DNA from 2 places in the Paenibacillus sp. 1182 genome. Region 2 is predicted to be linked to the other one. Evidence: riboswitches for the same ligand, from Rfam matches in the RefSeq annotation. Region 2 holds a riboswitch; the other holds the start of a gene.
What was found. Region 2 has a riboswitch for glycine ahead of JOD82_RS27435 (alanine/glycine:cation symporter family protein). Riboswitches for the same ligand answer to the same signal wherever they lie in the genome.

Region 1: another riboswitch for glycine. It lies ahead of gcvT (glycine cleavage system aminomethyltransferase GcvT); the one in region 2 lies ahead of JOD82_RS27435 (alanine/glycine:cation symporter family protein).

The regions. Positions count from the first base shown of each region.
Region 1 covers NZ_JAFICR010000009.1:90,799-95,598, forward strand. The annotation lists gene gcvPB (aminomethyl-transferring glycine dehydrogenase subunit GcvPB) at 1-83, opposite strand, end outside; gene gcvPA (aminomethyl-transferring glycine dehydrogenase subunit GcvPA) at 80-1,435, opposite strand; gene gcvT (glycine cleavage system aminomethyltransferase GcvT) at 1,561-2,661, opposite strand; glycine riboswitch at 2,838-2,937, opposite strand; gene gcvH (glycine cleavage system protein GcvH) at 3,330-3,722, shown strand; gene JOD82_RS18460 (PTS mannitol transporter subunit IIBC) at 4,149-4,800, shown strand, end outside.
Region 2 covers NZ_JAFICR010000021.1:4,435-9,234, reverse strand. The annotation lists gene JOD82_RS27440 (iron-containing alcohol dehydrogenase) at 1-1,173, shown strand; gene JOD82_RS27435 (alanine/glycine:cation symporter family protein) at 1,231-2,649, opposite strand; glycine riboswitch at 2,809-2,903, opposite strand; glycine riboswitch at 2,922-2,998, opposite strand; gene JOD82_RS27430 (glycoside hydrolase family 1 protein) at 3,164-4,621, opposite strand.

The sequences.
Region 1 (4,800 bases), on a different contig from region 2:
CCCGGACGGCTCAATTCAAAAATGAGCGCTTGATCGTGTTCCTTTAACAGCTCTTGTTTCTGATCCTGTCCGGTATGTGTCATAGCAATCCCCCCAAGGTGTGCACAAATTGGTCAATCTCTTCTTTGGTTCTTTGCTCCGTCACGGCAATCAACATGTGACCAGCAAGTTCCTCATAGTCCCGGCCCAAATCGTAGCCAGCGATAAATCCAGCAGCTAGCAGCTCGGCCTGGAGTCTGCTCATATCTGTACCCTCAGGCAGTCTCAGGGCAAACTCGTTAAAGGTCGGTGCGTTAAACGAGGCAGTTACGCCCTTCAAGCTCAGCAATTGCTCTAAAGCATACCGGCTTTTATGCAAATTTAGCTCGGCTACTTCCTTGATCCCCTGTCTACCCATAACAGACAAGTATACAGATGCAGATAAAGCTAGCAACGCTTGATTGGAACAAATGTTAGAGGTGGCCTTTTCGCGGCGGATATGCTGTTCGCGCGCTTGCAAGGTCAGCACGAAGCCGCGTTTACCATTGCGATCAGTGGTCTGACCCACAATACGGCCGGGGATACGGCGCATATGTGCCTGAGAAACGGCAAAGTATCCACAGGTCGGACCGCCGAGAGAAGAGGAGATGCCAAGTGGCTGCGCGTCTCCTACCACAATATCCGCGCCCTGTTTGCCGGGTGTCTCCAGCAAGCCAAGTGCCAGTGGGTTGGCACTGACGACCAAAAGACCTTTGTGTGCATGGATGAGGTCAGCCATCGGCTGTAGATTTTCCACGGCTCCGAAAAAGTTGGGGCTTTGGACCAAAACAGCCGCGGTCTGTTCCGATACGGCCGCCGCTAACGCATCAGCATCCGTTACACCGTCCGAACAGCCGATCTCCACGATGTCCAAATTCAATCCGCGTGCATAGGTTGCCAATACCTGACGTGCCTCTGGATGGACGGACCTCGATACGATAAGCTGTTTACGGCGGGTAGCTGCGGCGGACAGTGAGCCCGCTTCCGCCAGTGCAGTCGCTCCGTCGTACATGCTGGCATTAGCTACAGCCATGCCCGTCAATTCGCAAATATACGACTGAAATTCGAAAATGGCTTGTAGCTCGCCTTGGCTTACTTCCGGCTGATAGGGGGTGTAGGCTGTATAGAATTCCGAGCGTGAAGTGATGTGCTGGATGACCGACGGAATATGATGATCATAAATTCCTGCGCCAAGAAAGCTGGCATGTGTGTCTGTATTGGCGTTGTGTCCAGCCAGCTCGGCCAAGTGGCGGGTTAAGGCTTTCTCATCGAGTCGAGAAGAAAGAGGGAGTTCCCCTTGATATCGAATGGCCTCTGGAATGTCACTGAATAAATCATCAATGGATGATACACCCACCACACGCAGCATTTCGGTTTGATCTTGTTCAGTCATAGGGAGATAACGATGCTGCTTCATAGGTTCTGGCTCCTTTCGAAAAGCAAAATTTTAAATCGTAATTAGCTAATAAAAAAGTGTGAGCTGAAAAACCCGGAAGTTCATATCTGACATGTTTGCTTTATTGGAATGAAGAGAGTTTAAGATTAGCGCGGGCGTTTATAAAAGGGTGCTGCCACTACCTCGGCACGCAGGCGTTTGCCACGAATCTCAACCTCCAGCGGTGTGGAGAGGGCACTAAAACGACTGTCCACCAAGGCGAGGCCCAGATTACGCTTCAAGGTGGGCGACTGAGTCCCCGTTGTGACCTCACCGATGCGTTGTCCTTCTGCGAATACCGGATAATGGGCGCGTGGGATGCCGCGATCAATCATTTCCAGCCCGATCAATTTACGAGGAATCCCTTGATCTTTCTGACGTTGCAGTGCTTCTCTACCGATAAAATCTCCTTTATTCAGCTTGACGAAGTACCCTAGACCGGCTTCAAGTGGTGAAATCGTGGCAGATAGCTCCTGTCCGTACAGCGGCAACCGAGCCTCAAAGCGTAGTGTATCCCGAGCACCAAGTCCAGCGGGAATCAGCCCATACGACTCACCGGAACGAAGCAAACCCTCCCATACGGCGGGTGCTTCCGCAGCAGGTACATAAAATTCAAAACCGTCTTCGCCCGTATATCCGGTTCGTGAGACGAGTGCTTTTGCTCCGAACAATGGCACGTTCTCATGAAAGTGGAAAGATGCCAGATTCGTAATATCCGTATCTGCCACGGCTGCGGCAATACGTGCTGCTTCCGGTCCCTGCAATGCCAGCAATGCTATTGAATCAGACACATTCTCCATGTGAACGGATGCAGGCACATGACGAAGTAACCAATCCCAATCCTTATCAATGTTGGAGGCGTTCACAACGAGCATGTAGCGCTCCGGTCCTTTGCAGTAAATAAGCAGGTCGTCTACTACACCTCCATCGGGGTAACACAGGAGTGAATATTGTGCCTGACCTGGTTCCAACTGGCTGACATCATTCGTGGTCACCCTTTGTAGAAAAGCTTCGGCCTCTTTGCCTTCAACCAAAAACTCACCCATATGCGATACATCGAATAAACCCGCACGTTGCCGGACGGCCTCATGCTCCTTTTGGATACCGCTAAACTGAACGGGGAGCTCCCAGCCGCCAAAGTCAATACAACGAACCCCAGACTGCGTCCCGTAGGACGAATATAGCGGTGTTTTTCGCAAATTAGTCATGTTTCCACTCCTATCCGGTGTGATCGGCAAAACAAAAAAGACAGGCCGAAAAAAACGTATAGACAGCAGTCTATACTCTTTTTTCAGCTCTGTCCTTGATACCAGAAAGTTACCCCGGTATGTACCGGGTTTCCTCTTGGGTGATCCGCTCCAATAGCGAATGCTCTCCAGAGATGCGTCCGGCAGAGGTCCTTTTGCCTGAGAGATTCACCTGCAATGCAGGCTTACTCCTTCGGCGCTACCTTCGGGATCAGCAGTATATTACCTGGCTTTGCAGATAACAACTTGATCCGATTCGCGTGCACAACTGTCTCACAAGCGGCAACAGCTATGCGAATCTTTTTGGCAGTCTCTCCCTCTGCGTTCATCCGCGTTTGCAGTTGTCGGGTGTTTCCCAAAGTATTTGCTATAACCCATTAATACGCAAATTCATTCAAAATGTCAATAAAAATGTCATCAAAAACAATAGAAAAAACATTTAATATATAAATAAGGATATGTAAGCGTTTGTTATAAATTATTATATTTTTATATAGAGCGCTATAGGAGGTGATATGAAGTATTTTTGTTAGTATTATTGACATGAGTGTTCGTATTGTCATAATCTTAACCTGTCTAATACAGGTGAGCAAATGCGATTTTATTCATATGGAAGTGAGGGGAACAGAATGGGTGAAGTGAAGCAGCAACTTTGGTATACAGACGAACATGAGTGGGTTCAGCGGACAGAGAATGGAACGGTGCGGATTGGTATTACAGACTTTGCACAGCACCAACTGGGTGATATTGTTTTTGTAGAATTACCTGAGGCGGGAGTAACGATTGAGCAGGGAGCGGAGATCGGTACGATTGAATCGGTGAAGACGGTATCCGACCTTTTTGCTCCGGTGACGGGAACCATATTAAAAGTGAATGAAGCGCTGGAAGGTACACCTGAGCTAGTGAATGAATCTCCATATGACAAAGGTTGGATGGTAGAAGTAGAGATGGATAAAGATGTGGAGGAATCATTGGGCAAACTACTGTCGGCGGATCAGTATGAGCAGTTGATTTCGGAGTAATAAATAGAGCAATGCAGCATGAAATAATAGCGTGTTATTCGGAATTTTATATTGATTTTTAATTGAATAAGAGCATCGTTAGTTTGCTCGATTTTTGTATAAAATAGTCGCTATGATTTGACGTAGCGGCTATTTTTTTGTCTTTTTTTGAAAACGTAATTACGTGTGTTGTTCTGATATAGTGGGTTGTCCCCATATAGGAATCATACATAATCCAGCGCGGTTTTTCGACTAATTTCTATAGCTACAGGTCATATTAAGAAGAATTATGCAGGTATAATATCTTCCTGGATAATTTAAATTTAAATGTTGTCATCAACGTTCATGACGAAAGTACGTTTTCATTTCGTTGATGAAGATAGCGCTGTCATTTAGTATGAATTTTAAGAAAAGGTAGTGATGCTTACCTACAAGGAGGATTTGAATATGAGTACATTGGACGCAAAGCCAAGTTCAAAAGGAGGCACTCGTGTCGCCGTACAGCGTTTTGGCCGTTTTCTTAGCGGTATGGTTATGCCCAATATGGGAGCCTTTATTGCGTGGGGGTTGATTACGGCACTCTTTATTCCGACCGGATGGTTCCCGAACGAAGGTTTTGCACAGTTGGTTGATCCGATGAAAAATTATTTGTTGCCGCTGCTGATTGGTTATACAGGGGGCACGATGATTCACGGACAGCGTGGAGGTGTGATCGGTGCCATCATGACGATGGGTGTCATAGTAGGAGCCGATATCCCGATGTTCCTGGGCGCGATGGTAGCTGGTCCGCTGGCTGCGTGGATATTGAAGAAGTTCGACAAGGCCATTGAAGGCAAAGTCAGATCAGGCTTTGAAATGCTGGTCAATAATTTTTCGGCCGGGATTATCGGTGCCATTCTAGCACTGCTTGCCCATGTGGCGATCGGCCCGGTTGTACAAATGATCAGTCAAGTGTTGTCGGCAGGGGTACAGTTCCTCGTGAACGCGGGGCTATTGCCGCTTGTCAACCTCATTATTGAGCCCGGAAAAGTATTATTTTTAAACAACGCGCTGAATCACGGAGTATTGAGTCCGATTGCGTTGGAGGAAGCTGCAAGAA
Region 2 (4,800 bases):
ATGAACAAATTCACATATTATAACCCCACCAAATTAATATTTGGAGACAATCAAATTGAAGAACTGCAGCAGGAGCTGCTGAATTACGGCAAAAATATTTTACTGATATACGGAGGCGGAAGTGTCAAGCGAAATGGTCTGTATGACCAGGTATTAAACGCGTTAGAGCCGCTACATCTTAACATTCATGAATTGTCCGGCGTAGAGCCGAATCCGCGCTTGTCTACCGTTAAGAAGGGCATCGACATTTGCCGAAATGAAAACATCGACTTCTTACTTGCAGTAGGCGGCGGAAGCGTTATTGATTGCACCAAAGCCATCGCAGCAGGGGCTAAATATGACGGCGATGTGTGGGATATTATCAACAAAAAGCACATGCCGACCGAGGCTCTACCATTCGGCACCATCCTCACACTCGCCGCCACCGGTTCAGAAATGAATCCGGATTCTGTCATCACCAACTGGGAAACGAACGAAAAATACGTATGGGGCAGCGCGGTGACGCATCCGAAGTTTTCGATTCTGGACCCAAAAAACACCTTCTCTGTGCCACGTGATCAGACGGTATATGGCATGGTGGATATGATGAGCCATGTATTTGAACAGTATTTTCACAATGTTAAAAATACACCGTTGCAAGATCGTATGTGCTTTTCCGTGCTGCAAACCGTAATCGAAACTGCACCTAAGCTGTTGGAGGATTTGCACAACTACGAGCATCGCGAAACGATTTTATATGCCGGAACGATTGCTCTTAACGGAACACTGCAAATGGGCTACTTCGGGGACTGGGCTTCGCATACGATTGAACATGCATTATCTGCTGTATATGATATTCCTCATGCTGGCGGTCTGGCGATCCTATTCCCCAACTGGATGAGACATACGGTGGATCAGGATGCTGCACGCATGAAACGGCTGATGCTCAGCATGTTTGACTTAGACACCGTAGATAAAACAGATAGAGAAATCGCTTTGGAGGGTATTGACCGTCTTAGTGCATTCTGGACAAGTCTCGGTGCCCCTTCCACCCTGGCCGATTACAATATTAATGATGAGCAATTGGAAAAAATCGCAACCATTGCAGCCCGTGAAATGGAATATGGAGGCTTCGGTAATTATAAAAAGCTGAATCAAGAAGATATTTTAGCTATTTTGCGTGCATCGTTATAACATTCAAAAGGGAGTGTCCTCAAGCCTGTGATGGCTGAGAGCACTCCCTTTTGAAATTTATGAATTAACCGTTTGTCCCTTTTCTTCTACTTGAATAGCTGCCCCTACACTGGCACCTGCAAGAATGCCCTTTTTCTTACTAGAATTCAGAGAATCCATATAGGTTCGGGTTTCTGCAACGACAATGCCTGATAAGCCGAGCAGTGCAATCAGGTTCGGGAAAGCCATCATTGCGTTAAAGATATCTGCCAGCAGCCAAATCGCATCCAGTTTAATGAACGCGCCCCCGCCAACGAGTAGAATGAACAGATAACGGTATGGCTTAATCCACTTGACCCCAAGCAAATATTCAACACAGCGTTCCCCGTAATAGTTCCAGCCGAGCATGGTGGTGAACGCGAACATAATCAGAATAATTGTGAGCAGTTCTGCCCCCAGCGGGAATGCGCTGGAAAATGCTTGCTGAGTCATCAGACCCGCATCGGTAGGCCCGCTCCACACACCGCTAACCAGTAGCGTCAACCCGGTCATCACACAAATAACCATCGTATCAATAAACACGCCTGTCATGGAAATCAACCCTTGCTCCGCAGGCCATTTGGTTTTGGCAGCTGCGGCTGCAATCGGTGCGCTCCCCAATCCGGCCTCATTGGCAAAAATACCTCTGGCTACCCCACTTCGCATCGCCAGCATAATCGTAGCTCCGGCAAATCCGCCCGTTGCAGATGTAGTTGAAAATGCCGAATGGAGCACCAGCGCAATTGCGGCAGGAAGCTGGTCAGCAAACCGAATCAGTACGATGAGACAGATCAGTACGTACAAGCCTGTTTTAAAAGGAACGACCTTCGTCGATACCTTGGCAATGCTTTTGAGTCCTCCAATAGTAACCAGTCCAGTAAGGATAGCTATAATCAGTGCCGTTACAATGGGCGGAACGCCAAAACTGTTTTCCGTCGAAGATACAATCGCTTTGACCTGCGGAAACGTTCCAATCCCGAACAACGCCACCAGCATGCCCGAAAAAGCAAACAGCATCGCCAGCGGTTTAAAACGACGTCCTAGACCTTTCTCAATATAATACATCGGGCCGCCGGAAAATTGTCCATTCCGATCCTTCACCCGGTATTTTACTGCAAGTACACCTTCCGCATATTTCGTCGCCATCCCAAAAAAGGCTGCAACGACCATCCAGAACAAGGCACCCGGCCCGCCCAGCTTAATGGCTGTCGCTACGCCGACAATACTTCCTGTGCCAACTGTAGCCGCTAGCGCCGTACTCAAAGCCGCAAAACTACTTACATCCCCGCTGCCTTCATTCGGGGCCTTACCGATCAGCTTGATCGCCAGGGGCAGGCGGAATACCTGCAACATTTTCAGACGTATGGTCAGCCACAACCCCGTTCCCATGACAAGAATGATGAGAGGCGCCCCCCATATCCAACTGCTAATCGCTTCTAACACATGTACCAAATTCATTTCAACCCGCTCCTCCAGCATATTAGAAAACAAAAAAGAGTCAAATCAGCTGATTCGACTCCTGGAGAGGTTAAAGGCACGAAAAAATACAACCATCTTGTGCAGGTTTCTGCCTCTAATAGCTCATAAAAAAGCCTAGGGCATTCCCTGTCACAGGTTATTCGCGTCTCTGTCCTTTTGCCTGAGAGTTTAAGCAGATGTTCTCTGCGGTGCACCTTCGGCGCCCAATTAAGGGTCTCTCCAGAGTTCTGTCCGTTTACGGTCCCCGCTTGTGGCTGTAAACAGCCTAAGCACCTGAGAGTTTTGCCCCTTCGGTCGGAACTTTCGTTCCATCTCCCGCAAACATCAACCAGACATATGAAATTTTTATTCATTATACAGAAAACTTTCAGCTTATTACAAGTGAAAAGTTTGTGAAGCCCTCTGAAATATTATTATGTCTATCAAAAAAGCGGGTACAGCAGATTGCATCCTTAGGATGTCCTCTGCTATACCCGCCCGAGACGATATGAAATTACAATTCTTCACCATTGGTTGCTATCACATTTTTATACCAGTTAAAAGAGTCTTTTTTGGAGCGTTTGAGCGTTCCGTTACCGTCATCATCCAGATCAACGTAAATAAATCCGTAGCGCTTGGACATTTCGGAAGTAGACATGCTCACAAGGTCGATAGGGCCCCAGTTGGTGTAACCAATCAGATCAACACCGTCGGCAATCGCTTCCTTCATTTGGACAATATGCTGACGCAAGTAATCAATGCGATACGTGTCATGCACAGAGCCGTCCTCTTCCACCTTATCATATGCACCCAAGCCATTTTCCACGATGAACAGAGGCTTTTGATAGCGATCATAAAACGTATTCAGTGTAACACGCAGGCCGATCGGATCGATCTGCCATCCCCAGTCGGAGGACTGCAGATACGGATTTTTCACGCCGCCAATCAGGTTTCCTGCTGCTTTCTCGCCTTCTGGACCTGCCGATACGGTCAAGGTCATGTAGTAGCTAAATGAGATAAAATCAACCGTATTATTTTTCAAAATTTCGTCATCGCCGGGTTCTGTCTGGATCACAATATTATTTTCTTCAAAATAACGATTCATATAGTTGGAATATTCCCCACGGGCATGCACATCCGTAAAGAATAGGTTCATCTGATTTTCATGCTGGGCTTTCAGTATATCCGCTGGGTTACACGTATGTGGATAGCTTTCTATACGTGCCAACATACAGCCGATCTGAGCACCCGGGATGATCTCATGTCCCCGTTTGGTTGCCAGTGCACTAGCTACAAATTGATGATGCAATGCTTGATATATCGCTTGCTGTTTGTTTTCTACACGGTCAATAACCACACCGCCACCGGTGAACGGACTCATGGTCATTACATTGATTTCATTAAAGGTCAGCCAGTATTTTACTTTATCCTTATAGCGTGTAAACACCGTTTCGGCATAATTGACGTAATGCTGTATGACTTCACGACCCAGCCAGCCATTATACTTCTGAGTCAGACCTAGCGGTGTTTCATAATGTGACAATGTTACCAAGGGCTCAATATTATATTTGCGCAGCTCATCAAATACATTGTCGTAGAATTGCAATCCTGCTTCATTCGGCTCGTGATCATAGCCATTCGGGAAAATCCGCGACCAGTGGATGGACATACGAAATACTTTAAAGCCCATTTCAGCGAACAATGCAATATCTTCTTTGTAGTGGTGGTAAAAGTCCACACCTTCACGTTTTGGGAAACGGGCATTGACTTTGCCTGCCAAAATGTCTTCGAGTCGCTCGGACGAAATCTCTATAGCGTGATCGTTCTTACGTTCCGCTTTGGGTACATAAGCAATCATGTCTGCGCTGGACAAGCCTTTTCCATCTACGTCAAAAGCACCTTCCAATTGGTTGGCTGCAGTTGCCCCGCCCCACAAGAAGTTTTTCGGAAATCCTTTTAGCATCTTCGTCATGGTATAAAGACCTCTTTCCGTATATAAGATTTTTACTTTGGCCTAAGTAATCCCATCAAATGCTGCAAATGTGAATCCATACCTAACGGTAACCGTTCTCCTTTGAAATGCATTGACAGATGCTTTAAAATAGATGTAATGCCCTCATAAGCATCCTAATTGTTGTAACGCGTTTCATG